Regions from separate parts of the Hydrogenophaga sp. L310 genome, predicted to be linked through region 1. Evidence: riboswitches for the same ligand, from Rfam matches in the RefSeq annotation. Region 1 holds a riboswitch; the other holds the start of a gene.
The links. A riboswitch is a leader RNA that binds a small molecule or an ion and turns the genes downstream of it on or off. The one in region 1 is predicted to bind thiamine pyrophosphate.
Positions count from the first base shown of each region.

Region 2: another riboswitch for thiamine pyrophosphate. It lies ahead of thiC (phosphomethylpyrimidine synthase ThiC); the one in region 1 lies ahead of AC0GNO_RS05565 (thiamine ABC transporter substrate-binding protein).

Region 1 is NZ_JBVPZA010000002.1:382,192-393,083, forward strand. Features, by position in the region: gene AC0GNO_RS05530 (FtsX-like permease family protein) at 1-1,307, opposite strand, end outside; gene AC0GNO_RS05535 (transglutaminase-like domain-containing protein) at 1,511-2,392, shown strand; gene AC0GNO_RS05540 (hypothetical protein) at 2,507-2,677, shown strand; gene AC0GNO_RS05545 (class I SAM-dependent methyltransferase) at 2,770-3,432, opposite strand; gene AC0GNO_RS05550 (hypothetical protein) at 3,661-4,320, shown strand; gene AC0GNO_RS05555 (Tle-like phospholipase domain-containing protein) at 4,330-5,979, shown strand; gene AC0GNO_RS05560 (hypothetical protein) at 6,108-6,695, shown strand; TPP riboswitch at 6,852-6,960, shown strand; gene AC0GNO_RS05565 (thiamine ABC transporter substrate-binding protein) at 7,026-8,096, shown strand; gene AC0GNO_RS05570 (ABC transporter permease) at 8,102-9,748, shown strand; gene AC0GNO_RS05575 (ABC transporter ATP-binding protein) at 9,741-10,385, shown strand; gene AC0GNO_RS05580 (YbjQ family protein) at 10,509-10,856, shown strand; gene AC0GNO_RS05585 (hypothetical protein) at 10,873-10,892, shown strand, end outside.
Region 2 is NZ_JBVPZA010000016.1:55,794-66,685, forward strand. Features, by position in the region: gene AC0GNO_RS20505 (NAD(P)-dependent alcohol dehydrogenase) at 1-639, opposite strand, end outside; gene AC0GNO_RS20510 (YdcH family protein) at 679-897, opposite strand; gene AC0GNO_RS20515 (amidohydrolase family protein) at 1,027-2,298, opposite strand; gene AC0GNO_RS20520 (hypothetical protein) at 2,452-2,751, shown strand; gene AC0GNO_RS20525 (L,D-transpeptidase family protein) at 2,796-4,349, opposite strand; gene AC0GNO_RS20530 (DUF302 domain-containing protein) at 4,427-4,834, opposite strand; gene AC0GNO_RS20535 (DUF6920 family protein) at 4,902-5,423, opposite strand; TPP riboswitch at 5,589-5,703, shown strand; gene thiC (phosphomethylpyrimidine synthase ThiC) at 5,822-7,732, shown strand; gene AC0GNO_RS20545 (FAD-dependent oxidoreductase) at 7,736-8,833, shown strand; gene thiS (sulfur carrier protein ThiS) at 8,826-9,053, shown strand; gene AC0GNO_RS20555 (thiazole synthase) at 9,059-9,862, shown strand; gene thiD (bifunctional hydroxymethylpyrimidine kinase/phosphomethylpyrimidine kinase) at 9,865-10,892, shown strand, end outside.

The DNA of each region.
Region 1 (10,892 bases):
AGCAGCCCGACCGAGACATAGGCCGCCAGCGGGATGCCGCCCACCGGCGGCGCCCAGGCCAGCGCGGCGGCCAGCGCCATGAGCGCCAGCGCCCAGCCGTGGTGCCGCGTTGCGCTGCGCCCGCCGCCCAGCCCCTTGAGCGCCAGCGCCGGGGCCAGGGCGGCCGTGGCGCGCGCGGGCCACCAGCCGCCCGCCAGCGCGGCGGCCACGCCCAGCGCGCCGTACAGCCCCGCGGCCGCGGCGCTCCACTGCAGTGGCGGTGCGGCGCCCGAAAAATAGCCGCCGCCCAGATCGCCGCCGAGCACGCGCAGCGCGAGCGCGGCCAGCGCCGTGCCCAGCGCGATGCCGAGTGCGCTGCCGATCAGGCCCAGCAGCGCCGACTCGGCCAGCACCAGTCGCAGCCGCTCCGGTGCCGAGAGGCCGAGCACGCCCAGCAGTGCGAACTGCTGCTGGCGCCGCGCCACCGACAACGAGAGCATGGAGAACACCAGAAAGGCGCCGGTGAACAGGGCCACCAGCGCCAGCACGGTGAGGTTGACGCGGTAGGCGCGCGACAGGTTGCTGGCGCGTTCACCCGCCTGCTCGGGGCGCTGCGCGATCACGCTGGGCGGCAGGTCCAGCGCGGCGAGCACGGCGTCGGGCCGGGCGCCCGGGGTCAGGCGCAGGTCGATGCGGCTGAGCGTGCCCACGCGGTCCGTCAGCGCCTGCGCGGCGGCCACGTCCATCACCAGCAGCGCCGCACCCGGGGCGTTCACCGTGCCGGCCACGCGCACGGTCTGCAGGCGCAGGCCGGTCTGTACCTGCAGCCGGTCAAGGGCCGCGCCGTCCCGGGCCAGCGCTTCGCGGGCGGCGGGGTTGAGGAACACCGCGTCGGGAGCAAAGAGGTCCAGCCGCCGGGCCGCACCGCCGTCGTCCTGGCGCGCCAGCACCGGCATGAGCGCGGGCGAAATCCGGGCCACCACCAGCGCGTCCACACCGACGATCTTCACCGGCAGCTTGCGGTCGCCGGGCAGCAGCACGGCGGTGGGCCACTCCAGCACCGAGCTGGCCAGCGCCACATCGGGGTGCGCCGCCACACGCTCCAGCAGCGCGTCGTCCAGCGCGCCCTGGCGCGCACGCAGCTCCAGGTCGGGCTGGCCATTGACAGCGCTCACCGCGCTGGAGAACTCGGCCAGTGCCGAGGCGTTGATCAGCTGCACCGCAAACGCCAGCGCCACACCCAGCATCACCGCCACCACGGCCGAGGCGGTGCGCCACGGATGGTGGCGCAGTTCTTGCATCGAAAAAGTGGTCAGCAGCGCACGCATGGTTTGAGCTTAAGCCCATCCGTGCGACGGGCAGACCCGCAGGGGCAAGCGCAGACTGCCAAGGTGCGCCAACGCACCGAAGCCTGCGCGCCGTGCGCGTAAGATTCTTTTCCCTGTCAACAGGAGAGTTCACCGTTCAGCCAGCGCACAGCGGCGCTGCCCGTGCTGCACCAGCAGCTCAACCCTTTTTTACGGTGACCCCCATGGTTCGCATCCACCTCGCCATCGACCTCAACTACACGGTCAACCCGCCCTCGGCGGACTTCATTTTCAACATCCAGGCGGCGCTCTCGCCGCAGCAGATCGTGGTCTGGGAAGAGCTGCAGGTCAGCCAGCCGGTGCCGCTGGTCATGCACACCGACGCCGCCACACGCAACCGCACCCTGCGCCTGACCGCCGGCGTGGGCCCGCTGCGGGTGCGCTACCGCGCCACGCTGGACATCCGGCACCACGAAGCGGCGCCCGAAACCGTGTTCGAAACCCCGGTGGCCCAGTTGCCCACCGACGCGCTGCTCTACATCTACCCCAGCCGCTACTGCCAGTCGGACTGCGTGACCGCGCTCGCCAACTCGCTGTTCGGGCAGATGCCGCACGGTTATGGCCGCGTGAAGGCGATCCAGGAGTGGGTGCAGAGCCAGGTCACGTTCCAGTCCAACACCAGCAACTCCATGACCTCGGCGCTGGACACCCTGAACGACCACAAGGGCGTCTGCCGCGATTTCGCCCACCTCATGATCACGATGTGCCGCGCGCTCAACATCCCGGCGCGTTTCACCACCGCGATCGACTTCGGCGCCGACCCGGCTCTGGGACCGACCGACTTCCACGCCTACGTCGAGGTCTACCTCGGCCACCGCTGGTACCTGTTCGATCCGTCCGGCACCGCCATTCCCATGGGCTTCGTGCGCATCGGCACCGGCCGCGATGCCGCCGATGCCTCGTTCGCCACCATCTTTGGCGGCGTGCAGGCGCAGGCGCCGGTCATCGACATTTCGGCCCAGGTGAACCCGCAGAACGGCTGGCAGATGCCGGTGCACCGCACCGAGGCGCTGTCCACCGACAGCGGCTGGCACACCGGCTTCTGACCGTTCCCGGGGGCTGGCGGGCCGGCTAAGCCGATCCGCCCGTCCGCCGGCGCCAGGCCCGGGCCGCGCCTGTGGCCTAATAAGGGGTTTTCAACTTCTCTCTCTGGAACCGACATGGGCAACAAAATCGTCACCGAAGCCGACCGCAAAGCCACCCCCCGCCCCACTCCCGTCCCCGGCATGACGCTGGTCAGCCCGGGCCGTGGTCAGCGCGTGAGCCTGGAGCGTGGCGTGGCCACCCGCTCGAAGAAGAACCCGGGCAAGCGCTCCGGCAAGGGCGGCTGATCGCCTGTCCTGCCGGCCTTCGGGCCGGCGCCTGAAAAAGGTCCGTTGCGGACCTTTTTTGTTTTCCGGAAGTGCTTTCGGGCTCCGTGCTCTCAGCGCCGGAACGTGAGGAAGCGGCCCTTGTAGGCCTCGCCGCCTTCCAGTGTCTTGTCGGCCGTGCGCATGGTCAGGCGGTAGCCCAGCGCCGCCATCTCGCGGCAGAAGGCGCTGCGGTTGCTGCGGTCCGGGTCCACGATGATGATTTCAGCGTGCAGGGTCGCGTGCTGGTCGATGAAGCGCGCGAGCTGGGCGGGCTGCTGGCGTTCGTAGAGCAAGTCGCTGCCGATGATGAGGTCGAAGCGGCCCAGGCCGCTGGCGCCGCTGGCGTCGTCCAGCGCCCAGTTGCCGGGCTTGCAGGGCAGTGGGCCCAGACCGTTGGCGAGCAGGTTTTCCCGCAGGAAGGCCTCGGTCAGCGGATGCCAGTCGGTCACGGTCACATTGCCGGCCCGGCGGTGGATCACCAGGCTGGCCAGCGCCAGGCCGGCGCCGATTTCCAGGATGCGTTTGCCTTCGATGGGGTGGCTGTGCATGGCCAGCGCGAGCACGCGCGCCGAGGGCCAGACCTGGCCAAACAGCGGCCAGCCCGAGGCGCCCATGCCCGCGTCTTCGGCGCTGCCTAACGGGTCAGCGTACTGCTGGTTGTCGAGCAGGGAGCGGACGTCGTAGTCCAGTCCACCGATGTTGACGGTCTGTTGACGGACCTCGTAGCCGGGCATGTGCGGTTCTTTTCATGGTGCGTGTGCGGTGTGAAACGGTTCTGGTCGAACGGGCACAGCGCTTCCATGGGCACCATGGGCAGGGGCATGCGGGCCGAGGAGGCAATCTCGCGGGTGGGCCGCGCAATGGCTGCGGGCCCGGACCACGGTAACACAGGGGGTGGATGCGCCGTGTAATGAAATCTTTCGATGTATATTCCACCGGCATATTGCAGGGAGCGAACACACATGACACGACCACATCGATGGATCACCACCTTGAGCCTGTGCCTGCTGGCGGGGCTGGTGCAGACCGGCTGCTCGACGGCGGCGAAAGCCGTTGACCCGGTGCACATCAGCAGCCAGCAGCGCGACTTCGACAAGCAGACCGGTATCCTGCGCCAGCACATGCAGGCGCTGCAGGCCCGAGGCGATCCGCTGGGGGACTACTACTACGCGCTGGCGAATTCGGACGGCTGGATCCACGACGTCACCGACCCGAAGGCCATCACGGCGCTGTTCGAGAAGGCGGCGGCCAAGGGGTCGATGGACGCGAAGATCCTGCTGGCACTGCAGGTGGCGATGGACGAGCTCATCCCTGGACAACTGGACGACGGCCAGGGGCCGGGGCGGGATCTGGCGCAGTGGGAGCGTGGTTTGGCGCAGTTGCTGCCGCTGTTGCAGCAGCAATGCAGCGCCCGGCGGCTGGTGCTCGATATGGGCAAGCCTCGCGTGCGCTACTACTCGATTGCCTACAAGGTGTGGCCAACGTTCAGAGATGGACGACACACGCAAAACGAGCAGGGTCAATGGGTGCCGTATGTGCCGAAAGATCCCACACGGCAGAAGGTTTGGGAATCCATTCACCGAAGCTGCTCCATTCCGCAAAACGAATGGCTGTACGAATGAGGCGTTCTCATGGACAACAGACCGTCGAACCAAGCCGCGCAACCCGTTAACGCCCTCGACGCTGCCATCGGCATGCGCCTAGCCTATTGGGCCTACGAACACAAAGATATTCAGAAAGCGGAAAAGGTCGCCACCTACCCGGACGCATGGGAGCACGCAAAACCAGGCATTCACCTCCCAGCCGGTTGGGCTGTTGCCCGACAGGATGCCGAAGGCCGTTTGTTACCCGGCAGCCCGGAAGGCTGGAATACCCAGCACAACGCCGATGGCCAGCTGGAAAACCAGTTCAAGGTTTCCATCAATCGCGACACGCATGAAATCAGTTTCGACTTCAAAGGCTCGGATGCCTGGAGCAACTGGAAGTCCGACCTGGGCAACGCGGGCGCCAGCGAGTTCGCCAAGATCGAAGCCAAGGCCCAGGCCGCCTACGAATACCTGCGCCAACACCCAGACTACAAAGACTACCGCTTCGCTGCCACCGGCCACAGCCTGGGTGGCGGGATGGCGCAGAGCTTCGCGCTGCGGAACAACATCGACGCCTGCGTCTACAACAGCCTGCCCATCGCGCGCGAAACCATCCGTGGCGACTACTACAAGGACGTGGGGGGTTATGACGCGGCGCTGGCGCGCTACCAGGCTTCGGGCCGGCAGGTGCACGATGTGCGCACACCCAACGACATCGCCACCTACAACTACGAAGGCGTGTGGCAGGGCCAGTACCTCAGTCGCCGCATGGGGCAGGCGCCCACCGTCCTGCCGGGCCCGTCCATGCCGAACTTCCTCAAGACCGCGCTCGTGCTCAGCGGCAGTGGCACGCTGGTGGCCGGGGCGATCATGGGCCAGGATCACGCCAACCAGGCCCTGTTCAACGCCCAGCAAGGGCTGGCGGTGAATGCCCAGGGCCGCTACCGCATCCCCGAAGGCCATGCCGATTTCGCCCGGGTGCCGCCCGAGGCGCGCCAGCTGTTTGCCCGGCTCGGCAAATCGCCGGTGATCAAGGCCAGTTGCGTGGCGACCCGCGACGACGTCTCGCCGTTCGACCGGTTTCACATCCGGCACGAAGACGGCAGCCAGGAGCACATCGCGGTCAACCCCCGTTCGGGCGAGATCGAAATCGACCACTACGACAAGAATGGCCAGCGCACCTTGATCGAAATGAACGGCCGCCGCGCACAGCCGGCCCGGGTCACCGAATTCGATGCAGAGGGCAAGCCCATCAAGACCGACACCGTGGCCATGCGGGAGGGCGCACCACCCAGCGGGCATGAGCAGACCCGAATGGCCCAAGCCGAACCCCGGAAGCCGGCGCCGGATGCCGCGCCCGTGCTGAGCCCGGCGCAGCAGGCGCAGTACGCGCGGGCCCACCAGCAGGCCGGCGAAGCGCTGCAACGCCTGGGCCTGAACCCGGCCCAGGTGGGGCAGGTCTGCGCCGCGGCCGTGGCGCACTGCGCGCGCGTGGACCAAGGTGAGCCCGAACGCTTCCTGGTGAGCAAGGACGGGCAGCGCCTGGGGGTCGTGCACGAGGGGCGCGTCCTGAGCGAGATGCCCATCGCCCCGGCGCTCGCACGCAGCACCGAAGCGCATCTGGCGCAAGCGGCGCAGCAGCGCGAGACCAACCTGGCGGTGAACGAGCAGGCCCCGGCGCCCATGCGGGTCTGAGGAGCGGGTTTCCGGCCGGCTTGAACGCAGCGGGTTCTGCGGGGACGGGAACTGCGGTGCTCGCACTGGATGACATTGCCTGAATGACTGAATTTTTCTCAATGATCACTGACACAAAAGGAGGGTACATGTTGAAAATCCAGGCCACCCTGTGGGCCGTCGCGCTGGGTTCGGTGCTCAGCGCCTGTGGCAACTTGAAGTCCAGCCCCGACACCCAGGGGCAGCCGGCCGCCGCCGCCGCGGTCGACCCGACCACACAGTGCCTGAGCGCCGCACCCACGCTCACGCGCCATTCACCCGGTGAGTTGTATCTGAGCGCGGCGCAATGTATCGACCAGGACAGGCTGGACGACGCGGCCTTCCTCTTTGGGGTGGCGGGGAGCGAGGGCCGGTTCGATACCCGACGGGTGGCCGACACCACCGCACACCAGGTGGCCAACTTCCTGGGGGTGATCTTCACGAAGCACGTCGGGGAGGCTTCATCTGCCAGGTTGTCTGACCACATGAGGAGCAAGTTCGATGACTTGCAGGCCCGGCAGGCGTTTTGCCGCAGGCTGAAGGGGCTTCCACCGCCCAGCTACTACCCGCAATACATGCTCGGCCACGGGATGCAGGCCTTCACCTCCGCCGACACGAAAGATGCCCTCATTGCCCTGCCAGATGCACACAAGTCCTGGGCGTCTGCGGTCAACGAGTACATGGACTGCGTTGAGTAGGGCAGCGCCTGGGTGTCGTTTACGAGGGGCGTTTCCTGAGCGAGATGCCCTTTGCCCCGGCGCTCGCACGCGATAGGCGTCCGCGCCGCAGACCCCGGCGCCCGTGCGGGTCTGAGGAGCGGGTCCCCGCCACGCACCGCCCCGCTCTACAATCCGCAGCTTCACCGGGGGTGCCGGGCTCGCAGCGACGCGGGCAGCGGCTGAGAAATACCCCTCTCACCTGATCTGGGTTGTGCCAGCGTAGGGAGCGTGAGCAGCCGGCCGCCGATGCATGCGAGCCGCCCCTGTCAGACGCTTCCCGAGGCGGTTTTTTCGACAAGGCGGCTTCACATGCAACGGCGGTTTTTTTCTGCGGCACTGGTTTCGGTTTCCCTCGCGGCCCTGGGCGCAGCGCCCGCGGTCTGGGCGCAGGCGGTGCCGCTGCGCGTGCTGACACACGGTTCGTTCGATCTGCCCAAGGAGCTGCTGGCGCAGTTCGAAAAAGACGCGGGCGTGAAGCTGCAGATCGTCAAGGCCGGTGACGCCGGCGAGATGGTCAACAAGCTGATCCTCACCAAGGCCCGGCCCATCGCCGACGTGGTCTACGGCATCGACAACACCTTGCTGCCGCGCGCCACGGCCGCGAAGGTGCTCGACTCCTACACCGGCCCCGCCGCCCATCGCGTTTCGGCCGCGGCCATGGCCGAGGGCGCCGACAAGACCGGTGTGGTTTCGGGCGTGGTCCCGGTGGACTACGGCTTCGTGAACCTCAACGTCGACAAGGCCTGGTTCGCCAGCAAGGGCCTGGCGCTGCCGACCTCGCTCGAAGACCTGGCCAAACCCGCCTACGCCAAGCTGCTCGTGGTGCAGAACCCGGCCACGTCCAGCCCCGGTCAGGCCTTCGTCTTCGCCACCATCGCCGGCCTGGGCGAAGAGGCGGCGTTCCAGTGGTGGGCGAAGATGCGCGCCAACGGCGTGAAGGTGGTCAAAGGCTGGACCGAGGCCTACTACACCGAGTTCACGCGCAACGGCGGCACGCGGCCCATCGTCGTCAGCTATGCCAGCAGCCCGGCCGCCGAGGTGTTCTACGCCAAGGAAAAACTCAGCGTTTCACCCACCGCCAACCTGTTCCTCAAGGGCGGCGTGTTCCGCCAGGTCGAGGGCGTGGCGCTGGTGAAGGGTGGCAACCCGGCCGCGCGCGATGCCGCCAGCCAGTTCATCGAGTTCCTGCGCTCGGCCCCGGCCCAGCAGGCGCTGCAGACCACGATGTGGATGTTCCCGGCCGAAGCCGGCGCGGCCCGGGCGGACGTGATGAAACAGCACGCCAGTGAGCCGACGGCGTTTGACAACCCCAGCGCCGCAGAGGCCTCCGCCAAAGGCAAGGCCTGGCTGCAGCGCTGGACCAAGGTGGTCCTCAAATAAACCCCATGCCGCGCCCGCCAGCCCGCTGGCTGCTGCCCGCGTTGCCGCTGGCCTTTCTGGCGTTGCTGCTGGTGGCGCCGGTGATGCGGCTGCTGGCCGAGGGGCTGGGGGCGGGGGAATGGTCCGGTGGCGAGCCGCTGCGCTGGCTCGATGTCTGGCAGGACGAGTACCTGCGCTGGCGGGTGTTGTGGTCCCTGGCCCAGGCGGCGATCACCTGCGCGCTGGCCCTGGTGCTCGGTTTGCCGGTGGCCTGGGTGCTGGCGCGGCTGGAGTTTCCGGGCCGGGCGCTCGTGCTGCGCCTGCTGATGTTGCCCTTTGTTGTGCCCACGCTGGTGGCCGCGCTCGGCGTGCTGGCGCTCTGGGGGCCGCGCGGTCTGCTCGGCGCGCCGCTGGCCGGGGCCGGCATCGAGCTGGTGGACACGCCCTGGCTGCTGCTCTACGGCAACCTGTTTTTCAACCTCTGCGTGGTGGTGCGCGCCGGTGTGGACGCGCTGGAGCAGGTGAGTGCGCCGCGCGTGGCCGCCGCTCGCACGCTGGGCGCCACGCCCTGGCGCGCCTTCTGGCGCGTGGAGTGGCCGGCGATCGCACCCTGGCTGGCCTCGGCACTGTGCCTGGTGTTCCTGTATTGCTTCGCCGGTTTCGGCCTCGCGCTGATCCTGGGCGGGCAGCGCTACGCCACGGTCGAGGTCGAAATCTACACCCTGGTGGCGCACGAACTGGAACTGGGTCAGGCGGGCGTGCTCGCGGTCTGGATGCTGGGGCTGACCGGCGCCGTGGCGCTGGCCTACGCCTGGCTGGAGAAGCGGCTCGCGGCGCCGGGTCGCGTGTCGCCGGTGCTGCGCCAGCGCCCGCGCAGCGGGGCGCAGTGGGCGGCGGTGGGGGCTGCGCTGGCGGTGCTGTTCGTGGTCTGTGCCGCGCCGCTGCTGGCCATCGTGTGGCGCGCGGCGCAGGCGCTGTGGAGCGGGCAGGGCGCCCATGTGCTGTTCGAAGCCGACACGCGCGCGGCCCTCTGGAACACGCTGCGCTTCACCGCCATGGCGCTGACCCTGGCCACCGCGCTCGGCCTCACACACGCGCTGGCGGTGCGCGCGCTGGACGTGGCGAGCCTGCAGCGCAACGCCAGCGAAGCGCGCGGTGTGCTGGCGCTGGCCTGGCGCGCCGCGGCCTTCCTGCCCTTTGTGGTGTCGCCCGTCACGGTCGCGTTTGGCCTGCTGCTGCTCTACCCGGACTGGACCGCGAGCCTGGCCCTGCTGGTGGCGGCCTACGCGCTGCTGGCCTACCCCTTCGTGGCCAAGTCGCTCACGGCCGCACTCGACAGCCTGCCCGCGAGCTACGCGCAGGCCGCGGCCACGCTGGGCGCGCGGCCGTGGCGCGTGTTGTGGCGGGTCACGCTGCCGCTGGTGGCGCCTGCGTTGCGCCGCGGCATGGCCTTCGCCGCCGCCACCGCGCTGGGCGAGTTCGCCGTCACGCTGTTTCTCTCGCGCCCCGAATGGACCACGCTCACGACGCTGATCTACCAGCACCTCGGCCGCCCCGGCGCGGCCAACCTCGACGCGGCGCTGGTGCTGGCCTGTGTGCTGATGGGACTGGCGCTGGCGGCGTTCACGCTGCTCGAAGGACCGGCGCAGAAGGACAATGACGCCCATGCTTGAACTGCGCGACATCAACAAACAATGGGACCACCGCCCGCTGCTCGACGGTGTGAGCCTGCGCGTGGCCGCGGGCGAAACCGTGGCCCTGCTCGGTGCCTCGGGCAGCGGCAAGAGCACCCTGCTCAAGATCGTCGCCGGGCTGGACGCGCCGGAGGCGGGCAGTGTGTGGTTCGACGGCGTGGACATCACGGCCCTGCCGCCCGAGCAGCGCGGCTTCGCGCTCATGTTCCAGGATTTCGCGCTGTTCCCGCACCTGAACGTGCAGGACAACGTGGCCTTTGGTCTGGTGGAGCAGGGCGTGCGCCGCAGCGAGGCGCGGGAGCGGGCGCACACCATGCTCGCCCGCTTCGGCCTCGCCGGTCAGGCGCTGGGCAAGGTCTGGACGCTCTCGGGCGGCGAACAGCAGCGCGTGGCGCTGGCGCGTGCGCTCATCACGCAGCCGCGCGCGCTGCTGCTCGACGAACCCTTCAGCGCGCTCGACGCCACGCTGCGCGATCAGCTGCGCACCGAGTTCCGCGAACGCATCACCGAGGCCGGCATGAGCGCCATCCTGGTCACCCACGACGAGCTGGAAGCGCGGGCCATGGCGCAACACGCCTGGGGGCTGCAGGGCGGGAAGCTGGTCTCACTCTGGTGAAGGTCTGGCTCCCTCTCCCGCGCGCGTGAGAGGGTTGGGGTGAGGGGGGCTTGTGGCCGCTGGCACAATGAATCCGCAGGCACCTGCGGGTGCATCCCACTCACACATCCAACGGGAGTTTTCATGGGCTGGTTTTCGAAATCCACCGACAGTTTTTTCCTCAGCACCACCACGCCACCCGGCATCGAGCTGAAGCAGTACCTGGGCGTGGTCAACGGCGAGGCCATCATCGGCGCCAACATCTTTCGCGACATGTTCTCTTCGGTCCGTGACGTGGTCGGCGGGCGCGCCGGCGGTTATGAGCGCGCGCTGGCCGGTGCGCGCGACGCGGCGATGGACGAACTGATCGAGGCGGCGAAACAGATGGGCGCCAACGGTGTGATCGGCATCGACTTCGACTACGAAGTCATGGGCGAAACCAACGGCATGATGATGGTCGCCGTCAGCGGCACGGCGGTGAAGCTGGGCTGAAGCCCGGTTTGTTCCCATGGATGCCTACATCCTCAT
Region 2 (10,892 bases), on a different contig from region 1:
CGCGATGATGGTGGACGCGCCCAGCAGGCGCGCGCCCGCCGTGGCACACAGGCCGATGGGGCCTTGCGCAAACACCACCACGGTGTCGCCGATGCGGATGCGGGCGTTCTCCGCACCCTTGAAGCCGGTGGACATGATGTCGGGGCACATCAGCACCTGTTCATCGGTCAGGCCGTCGGGGATGGGCGCGAGGTTGGCCTGCGCATCGGGCACCAGCACGTACTCGGCCTGGGTGCCGTCGATCAGGTTGCCGAAGCGCCAGCCCGCTGTGGCCTTGAAACCATGGCAGCCACACAGGCCCTGGGGAATCAGGTAGCTGCCGTCTTGCGACGGCGCGCCATCCTGCGCCGCGTAGGAGTTGAAGTTGGGGCAGATGGCGCCGGCGATCACGCGCTGGCCTTCGGTGTAGCCCATCACGGCGCTGCCCAGCTTCTCGATCACGCCCACCGGCTCGTGGCCGATGGTCAGGCCTTTGGCGACCGGGTACTCCCCTTTGAGGATGTGCACGTCGGTGCCACAGATGGTGGTGGTCGTGATGCGGATCAGGGCGTCGTTGGGACCGACATCGGGGATGGGTTTGTCCACCACCTCGATGCGGTTCTTCTCGACAAAGACGGCTGCTTTCATCATGGTGGCCATGGGCACTCCTGTAACGGTTGAAAATCCGGCTCGGTGGTGTCAGTCACCACTGGCCTTCTGGAGCACAGCGTACAGCTCATCCTTGAGCTGCAGTTTTTCGCGTTTGAGCGTGTCGATCTCTGCGGGGGTGGCCATCTGAATGCCGTTTTCCATGTTCTGGATCTTCTGATCGAGTTCATTGTGCTGGTCGAACAGCCGCGTGAAGTGGAGGTCGGTGGTTTTGAGGCTCGTGATGAGGTCTCGGTACTCTGGAAACATCGGAGGGGTCCTTCGTGAAGCGCTGCCGGGAGGCGCAGGATCGCGCCGCGCCCAGGCTGGGCGGGATCGGGTAGCTTGGGCGATATGCGCCCGGTCATCTGTGCGCCAGCGCCCAGAGCACGGTGGGTGCTATCGGGTGAACGCCGTTGAACCGGGCCGCCCCGGCAGGGTCAGATGCGCCATCGCGGGCGCCATGTCCGACAGCAGATGCCCTTTGCGCCAGACCTTCAGCCGCGTGGCGCGCAGGCGGATCGCCTCGATCGGATCGCGTGCCTGCAGCAGCACGAAGCTCGCGTCGTTCCCGGTTTCGATGCCATAACCGGCCAGCCCCATCACCTTGGCGGCGTTCGTGGTCACGGCTTCAAAGCACTGGCGCATGCCGGCCTGGCTGGTCATCTGCGTCACGTGCAGGCCCATGTGGGCCACCTCCAGCATGTCGCCGCTGCCCAGCGAATACCAGGGGTCCATCACGCAGTCGTGGCCGAAGGCCACCGTCACACCAGCCGCCATGAGCTCGGGCACCCGCGTCATGCCACGCCGTTTGGGGTAGCTGTCGTGCCGGCCCTGCAGGGTGATGTTGATCAGCGGATTCGCCACCACGCTCACGCCGGCCTCGGCGATCAGCGGGATCAGCTTTGACGCGAAATAGTTGTCCATGCTGTGCATGGAGGTGAGGTGCGAGCCGTTGACGCGACCCTGGAGGCCGAGGCGCTGGGTCTCGTACGCCAGCGTTTCGATGTGGCGCGAGAGTGGGTCGTCGCTCTCGTCGCAGTGCATGTCCACCGGCAGGCCGCGCTCGGCCGCGAGTTCGCACAGCAGCTTCACGCTGGCCGCGCCGTCGGCCATGGTGCGCTCGAAGTGCGGGATGCCACCCACCACGTCCACGCCCAGGTCGAGCGCGCGTTTGAGGTTGTCGAGCCCGCCCGGAGAGCGCAACACGCCGTCCTGCGGAAAGGCCACCAGCTGCACGTCCAGGTAAGGCGCCATGCGCCGCTTCACCTCCAGCATCGCGCGCACCGGCAGCAGGCTGGGGTCGCTGGTGTCCACGTGGCTGCGGATGGCCAGCAGACCTTTGGCCACCGCCCAGTCCCCATAAGTCAGCGCGCGCTCCACCAGGGCTTCTTCGGTGAGCTGTGGTTTGAGCTCGCCCCACAGCGCGATACCTTCGAGCAGGGTGCCGCTCTGGTTGATCCGCGGCAGGCCGTAGCTGAGCGTCGCATCCATGTGGAAGTGCGGATCGCAGAACGGCGGCGAGAGCAGCTGGCCGGCCGCGTCCAGCGTTTGATGCGCCAGCGCCTGCAGTCCCTCGGTCACTTCAACGATGCGGCCGTCCCGCACGGCAACCGACATGTTGGAGCGGCCGTCGGGCAGGTTGGCGCGGGTGATCAGCAGATCGAGCATCGGTGTTCACCTCGGCGGCAGGGTTTCATCAGCGTCCGAGGATACGCTGCAGCGCAGCGCGCCGGTCGGCGGCACCTTCAGTAAAATCCTCGCCCCTGGTGACCCGCACAATGGCGGGCCGCCCTGACCTGGTCAAACAACCTCGAAGCACTCATGCACTATTCCGTCTCCCACCACAAACTCAAGCTCATCCTTGCGGCCCAAGGCATCAAGACCGGCGACGCCGGCGCCATCGACACGCTGTTCGGCGGCAAGGACGGCTACTACTGGTTTGGCACTTTGCGCGACATGTGCCCGGAAGGCAAGACCCTCTCGTGGGAAAACCAGTACGCCCTGGTCAACGCGATCCAGGCACACGAAAACGCCACCGCCGAGGAAGACGAAATGAAACCGCAAGTGCCCAGCGCGGCCAACATCGCCGCCTTGTCCAAGCTGCTCGCCGACCCGATCTGACCGGCTGGTCCTTCACCGAGCCCGGCACAGCCGCTGACCGCGGTCTATCGCTGGCGCAAGGCTTCGGCCAGTTCCCCGTCATGACCGTAGATATCGGGGTAGAAGTAAGGGCGACCCCGTTTCACCAGCGCCGTCCCATAGGCGATCAGAACCGGCACCGGCGTGCTGAGCCGGACGGCCTGCAACTGCCCCGAGGCCATGGCTTCGCGCACGCGATGCTCGCTCCATTGGGGCATGTCCTTCAACACGAACAGGGCCAGCTCCACCGGATGCTCGACGCGCACACAGCCGTGGCTGAAGTCGCGGCGCCCGCGGCCAAAAAGCTGCGCCGCGGGCGTGTGGTGCAGGTAGATGTGGTCGCGGTTCGGAAAGGAGAACTTGACCGCGCCGAGCGCATTCTTCAGCCCGGGACGCTGGCGGATGCGGGCACGACCCGCCAGCACATCGGCCAGCACCTCCGGGGTGACCTCGGTGCCGGTGCTGCCGTCTGCCAGGACAAACTCCATGTCCTCACGCGCCAGGTAAGCGGGGTCGCGCTGGAGCCTGGGGACGGTTTCGGTGCGCGCGATCGACGGGGGAATGTTCCAGAAAGGGCTGAACTCGATGGTGCGCATGTCTTCGGAGAACACAGGCGTGCGCGTGTCCATGGCCTTGCCGACGATGATTTTCATGGACTGCTGGACAACGATGCGACCCTCGCGGACTTCGTAGGCGCGCAGTACGAACTCCGGTATGTTGACCACGATCATGCGCGGGGCTTCGGTCAGCGGCGTCCAGCGCAGACGTTCCAGATTGAGGGCGATCTGCTGCGCCCGCTGGTCCGGTGTCACCTGCAGCGCGGCCCAGGTGTCCTTGCCGACCACACCGTCCACGTCCAGCCCATGGCGTTCCTGGAAGCGCTGGACCGCCTCCACCCAGACGCCCTCGTAGACCGCCGGGAGCGGCTCGTCAGCCGTCAGGTCATCCAGCAGCCGCAGCCGTTCGGCCAGCAGGGCCAGGCCGGCCCAGGACTGGCCTGGCGCCAGCTTGCCGGTCCGGCCCGGCTGGGGGTGGGCCGGGCGCGGCAACGCAGGCAGTTCCTGTTGCCAGGCGGGGTGGTCCACCAGCGCTCGCATCCGGGCCAGGACCTCGCGCAATGCTTCGTATTGCGGCAACTGCGGCGCGGCCTCGCGCACCAGTTCGGCCAGCCGCCCGGCTTGCAGGCCGTCGCGCAGCCGCGCAACCGAATCAAAGTCCGCGCGCACCGACGGCTTGAAGTGGTGGTCAATGTGCCGCGGGTCCAGCCGGCCCTGGTGCAGGTCGGTCAGGTAGCGCTGCAAGGTCGCGCTGAGGGTTTGTGCCAGCCGCTCCTGGGCAGCGTCATCCGGTGGCGGCCCTCGATGCGCCTCGCCCACCTGCCGGGCCAGCGTGTCGATCTCGTAGTCTTCGGCGATCAGTCCATGGCCGGGCGCTTCGGCCAGCAGGTCCAGAGCCTGCCAGGCCTGGGGTCCGGGCCGGCCCGATGCGAACCACAACGAAACCTCGGACGCCCAGGCGCCACCCGCGGCCAGGCCCAGCGCCAAAATCAGGCCGCGCAAGGCGCGATACACCGTGGGCATGCGGTCAAGCGCCCCGGCAGGCGTCGAGCGTCGGGCAGACACCGCTCAAGAGCATGAGCACGAGGTGCTGCCCTTCATCACTCGGAGACGGTGTGTCCGCCAAGGTTGGTGCAGACCCGGCGCAGGCGCTGCTCGGCCTCGTCGGCCACCGCTTTCACCCCGGCGCCACCGACCAGTCCCACCATGACCTGCGGGTCCAGGAAGCCCACCACGATCTCGTGGCTCGACACTTCGCGCACGATCACATTGCAGGGCAACAGCAGCCCGATGTCGGGCTCCGCCTGCAAGGCCTGGTGCGCCAGCGGCGGGTTGCAGGCGCCGAGGATGCGGTAGCGCGGCATGTCCACGCCGAGCTTGTCTTTCATGGCCGCCTGCACGTCGATGTCGCTCAGCACACCGAAGCCCTCTTCCTTGAGGGCCTGGATGGTGTGGGCGAGCGCTTCATCGAACGAGGTGCCTTGGATGGTGGTGGTGAATCCGTACATGGTGATGTCCTTGCGGTGGTGGGAGGGGCGGGGTGACAGTGTGGCGGTTCGCTGGGCGGCGACCGGTTCAGGGCGACCATTCGTGGTTGAGAGAGGTGACTGTGCCACGCCAGTAGGTCTTGCGGCCTTCGGGCAGCAGCCAGGCCACTTCGCCGGACAGGGGCACGGTCATGCCATCCACGCGCTGGTGGTTGGCCCAGGTGCCCTCCCACGGAGCCGAACTGACCTCATTGCCGACTATACGGCCGCGCGCTTCGGCGCGCATGGACGTCATCAGGCCCGATGCATCGAAGCGGAACAGCTCGCCGCGCGCCCGTTCGCCACCGCCCCGCAGGTGGGCCACGCTGAAGAGACCAAAAACGGCCTCGTGCAGCAGGCCTTCACCGTCCGAATAGCTGTCGTGCACACGCACAGCCACGCCGGGCGCCAGGTCGTAGCGCGCGGGTGCGGCGGGCAGGCGTTTCGCCTCCAGACGCGCCAGGATCGCCTGCGTCGCCCCGGTCCAGCGCATGGCACCGACGGCGTTGAGGCCCACGAAAATCAGCGCGAGCGCCGCGACGATGAGGAACAGCCAGGTGAGCCAGGTCATGGGCGTGGAGGGTCTCGATGGCTTGGGTTGGCGGCGGAACACCATCAAGCAGCGTAACAAAACGCGGCAGCATGATCGGTGCGGTGGCGGACACGGGGCGCAACGCAATAGGCAAGCGCCCCGTGGGGTCGGTGCGAAGCGCATTCAAAAAACCGGGATACACTCCGCCCTGCTCCGGGGTGCACGGTCCTGAAAAGGTCCAGCGCTGAGATGGTTGAAAAACCGAACCCGTGAACTTGATCTGGCTAGTACCAGCGAAAGAAGAGCGCAGCCCCCAGGGCCTGCATCCCCAACCCGTTCCTCGTGCAACGGGTCCGTCCACACCAGCGGTGGGCCCGGGTGCATGTTTTGACGGGCGGTCTCCGGAGCATTTACAGCCCCAACAGGAGACCGCCGCCATGAACGCCCCCGACAAGATTCCCTTCGCAGACCAGTTCGCCCTCAGCCGCGAGCCCTTCCCCGCTTCGCGCAAGATCTACGTGCCCGGCTCGCAGGCCAGCATCCAGGTGCCCATGCGGGAGATCCTGCTGAGCAATGGTGAGCAGGTCACGGTGTACGACACCTCCGGCCCCTACAGCGACCCGGCCGCCGCCATCGACGTGCGCACCGGCCTGGCCGATGTGCGCGGCGCCTGGATCGCGGCACGCGGCGACACCGAAAACTACACCGGCCGGCAGCGCGCCGCGCTGGACGACGGCGTGAAGAACGAGGCGCAGAACAACGGCACCACCATCGAACGCATCGAGGCCCTGCGCGCCGAGGCCGCCGGTCTGCAGCGCACGCCACGCCGCGCGAAGAGCGGCATGAACGTCTCGCAGATGCACTACGCGCGCAAGGGCATCGTCACGCCCGAGATGGAATACGTGGCCCTGCGCGAAAACGGCAAGCGCGAGTGGATGCGCGAGTACCTGGGCGACCCGGCGCGTGAAGCGCGCCTGCGCGGCAACCCCATGGGCGCCCGCATCCCCGATGTGTTCACGCCCGAGTTTGTGCGCGACGAGGTGGCGCGCGGCCGCGCCATCATCCCGGCCAACATCAACCACCCCGAGGTCGAGCCCATGGCCATCGGGCGCAACTTCGGCGTGAAGATCAACGCCAACATCGGCAACTCGGCCGTCACCTCCAGCATCGAGGAAGAAGTGGACAAACTGGTGTGGGCGATCCGCTGGGGCGCCGACAACGTGATGGACCTCTCCACCGGCAAGAACATCCACACCACGCGCGACTGGATCGTGCGCAACAGCCCGGTGCCCATCGGCACGGTGCCGATCTACCAGGCACTGGAAAAAGTGGGCGGCGTGGCCGAAGACCTGACCTGGGCGATCTACCGCGACACGCTGATCGAGCAGGCCGAACAGGGCGTGGACTACTTCACCATCCACGCCGGCGTGCGCCTGGCCTACATCCACCTCACCGCGCAGCGCCGCACCGGCATCGTCTCGCGTGGCGGCTCGATCCTGGCCAAGTGGTGCATCACGCACCACAAAGAGAACTTCCTCTACACGCACTTCGACGAGATCTGCGAAATCATGAAGGCCTACGACGTGAGCTTCTCGCTCGGCGACGGCCTGCGCCCGGGCAGCGCGTCGGACGCCAACGACGAAGCGCAATTCGCCGAACTCAAGACGCTGGGCGAGCTGACCCAGGTGGCCTGGAAGCACGACGTTCAGACCATGATCGAAGGCCCCGGCCACGTGCCCATGCACCTGATCCAGGCCAACATGGACGAGCAGCTGAAGCACTGCCACGAAGCGCCGTTCTACACGCTGGGCCCGCTGACCATCGACATCGCGCCGGGCTACGACCACATCGCCTCGGCCGTGGGCGCGGCCATGATCGGCTGGATGGGCACCTCCATGCTCTGCTACGTCACACCCAAAGAACACCTGGGCCTGCCCGACCGCGACGACGTGAAGCAGGGGATCATTGCCTACAAGATTGCGGCCCACGCGGCCGACATCGCCAAGGGCCACCCGGGCGCCCGTGCCCGCGACGACGCCATGAGCAAGGCGCGTTTTGAATTCCGCTGGCGCGACCAGTTCGCCCTGGGCCTGGACCCGCAGACCGCCGAGGACTACCACGACGAAACCCTGCCCAAGGACTCGAGCAAGGAAGCGCACTTCTGCTCCATGTGCGGGCCGAAGTTCTGCAGCATGAAGATCACTCAGGACGTGCGCGACTACGCCGCCGCCAAAGGTGTGAGCGAAGAAGCAGCACTGGCCGAAGGCATGGCGCAGAAGAGCGCGGAGTTCAAGGCGGTGGGCGGCGAGTTCTACGTGCCGGTGTCATCCATCTCGACCAAGGTCTGAACCATGGCACGCATCGGCATCGCTGGCGCGGGTGTGCTCGGCCGCCTGCTCGCGTGGCAGCTGTCCCGCGCGGGGCACCATGTCACGGTGTTCGACCCGGCTTCGGGGCCAGAGGCTCCGCCAACCGGTCAGTTGGTGGGCGGCGCACCGTTTGCGGCGGGCTTCACCGCCGCCGGCATGCTCAGCCCCATCGCGGAGCTGGACAACGCCGGCCCCGAGATCGCCCGCCTGGGCTGGCGATCGCTGGCCCTGTGGCGCGAGGTGGCCGAAGCGCTGCGCGCCGACGGCTGCAGGGCACCGCTGTTCGAGCAGCACGGCAGCCTGATGCTGGCGCACGGGTCCGACCTGGGCGCGGCGCGCCGCGTGCTGGCCCGGCTGGACACCGCGCCCACCCTGGCCGCCGAGCTGCCCGCGCCGCAGCCGCTGGACCGTGCGGCGCTGGCCACGCTGGAGCCCGCGCTGGCGCCGGGTCTGCACGCCTGGCTGCTGCCCGGTGAGGCGCAGGTCATGTCGCGCGACATGCTCAGCGCGCTGGCCGTGCACGCGAAGAACGTGCACTGGTGCTGGGGCGAACGCGTGGAACGCGTGGCGCCTGGTGTGCTGCACTTGATGGGTGAAGGGCCGGTGCGGTTTGATCTCGCCATCGATGTGCGAGGAGTGGGAGCGACACCCGACCTGCCGCTCAGAGGCGTTCGCGGCGAAGTGATCTGGCTGCAAGCACCCGGTGTACCGCTGCAGCGCCCGGTGCGCCTGCTGCACCCGCGCCACCGGGTCTACATCGTGCCGCGCCCGGGCGACCTGTTCGTGGTCGGCGCGAGCGAGGTGGAGAGCGAGGACCGCTCGCCGGTGAGCCTGCGCAGCGCGGTCGAGCTGATGGCGGCGGCGCAGAGCGTGCTGCCCGAACTGGCCGAAGCACGCATCGTGCACATGGAAGCCAACCTGCGCCCCGCCCTGCACGACAACGAACCCCATACCCACGCCGAGCCCGGCCTGCTGCGCATCAACGGCCTGTTTCGACATGGTTGGCTGTTGGCGCCGGCGCTGGTGCAAGACGCGCTGGCGGCTCTGGCCGACATGGAGAAGGAGCCTGCCCATGCCTGAAACCCTGATCCCGGTCGAGGCCACGCTGCGCTTCAACGAACACACCCTGCCCTGCCCGGACGGTCTGACACTGGCCGCGCTGCTGGACGCACAAGGGGTAGACGCCAACCAGATCGCCACGGCTGTGAACGGCAAGTTCGTGCCACGAGCGTTGCGCACGCAAACATGGTTGTCGGCTGGCGACACCGTGTTGACCTTTCAAGCCATCGTGGGTGGATGAACACCATGAGCACACCGACAAACACCTGGGCGCCCTACGGCGTCGAACTGAACAGCCGCTTCCTGCTCGGCACAGCCGGCTACCCGTCGCCACAGGTACTGGCCGAGAGCATCGCCGCCAGCGGCACGCAGATCGTCACCGTGGGCCTCAAGCGCACGCTGGCCGCGGGTGGCGACAACGGCTTTGTGGAGATCATCCGCACCGCCATGCTGGAACACGGCGCCCACCTGCTGCCCAACACCGCCGGCTGCCGCACCGCGCGCGAAGCCATCACGCTGGCGCACATGGCGCGCGAGCTCTACGGCACACGCTGGATCAAGCTCGAGGTGGTGGGCGACGAACACATCCTGCAGCCCGACCCCTGGGGCACGGTGGACGCCGCTGCGCAGCTCACAAAAGATGGCTTCGCCGTGTTCCCCTACTGCACCGACGACCTCGTTACCTGCCAGCGCCTGCTGGACGCGGGCTGCGAGGTGCTGATGCCCTGGGGGGCGCCCATCGGCTCGGGCCAGGGGCTCATCAACCCGTTTGCGCTGCGCACCCTGCGCGCGCGGCTGCCCGGCGTGCCGCTGATCGTGGACGCCGGCATCGGCGCGCCTTCACACGCCGCCGCCGCCATGGAGCTGGGCTTCGATGCCGTGCTGCTGAACTCCGCCGTGGCCCAGGCCGTGGACCCGGTGCGCATGGCTCGCGGCTTCGGCCTGGCCATTCAAGCCGGTCGCGCGGCGTACGAGGCGGGTGTGATGGCGCCGCAGGACATGGCGGTGGCGAGCACGCCGGTGTCCGGTCATCCTTTTCTGATCAACTGACCATGACCCCTGTGATCTGGAGCATCGCCGGCACCGACAGCGGTGGCGGCGCGGGCCTGGCAGCCGACCAGCGCGCGGCCGATGCCTTCGGCGTGCACCTCTGCCCGGTGGTGGCGGCCGTCACCGCGCAGAGCACCGTGGCCGTGACGCAGGTGCAGGCTGTGGCGCCCGAGCTGCTGGACGCTCAGCTCCAAGCCCTGGCCGCCGACCTGCCGCCGCGCGTGATCAAGACCGGGCTGCTCGGCAGCGCCGCCAACGCGCGCGCGGTGGCACGCTGGGTGGACCGCCTGCGTGAGCGCGGGCCGGTGCAGCTGGTGATCGACCCGGTGCTGCGCGCCAGCACCGGAGCGGCGTTCACCAGCGACGAGCTGCTGCAGATCTACCGCGACGAACTGCTGCCGCGCGCCAGCGTGATCACGCCCAACCAGCGCGAAGCCGCGGCCTTGCTCGGCGCCGACGCAGCGAACAACGTGCCCGGGCTCGCCGGGGCCCTGCAGCGGCTGGGCGCGCAGGCGGTGGTGGTGACGGGCGGTGACGCCGGCACACCGGGCCTCTCGCTCGACTGGCTGCACACGCCCCACGCACGCGGCTGGCTCAGCCTGCCGCGTGTGGACACGTCGAACAACCACGGCACCGGCTGCACCTTCGCCACCTCGCTGGCCGCCGCGCTGGCGCTGGGCTTCGTCGCGGCCGACGCCGCCGTGCTCGCCAAGATGGCCACCACCCACGCGCTGCGCCACGCACGCACCGTGGGCCGGGGTGCGGGTCCGGTGATCGCGCTGCCCGGCTTCGGCAACGACCCCACGCTGCTTCCGCGTCTGAGCCTGGACGACAGCGCGCCCGCCGACTGGCCCGAGCGCCTGCGTGGGCTCGAGCCCGGTGTCTACGCCATCGTGGACAGCGCCGAACGCGTGGAAGCCGTGCTGCGCGCGCAACCCACCGTACCCACCATCCAGCTGCGCATGAAGCGCCCGGCCGGCGTGGCCGATGCGACATGGACAGCGCAACTGAGCGAAGCCATCCAGCGCAG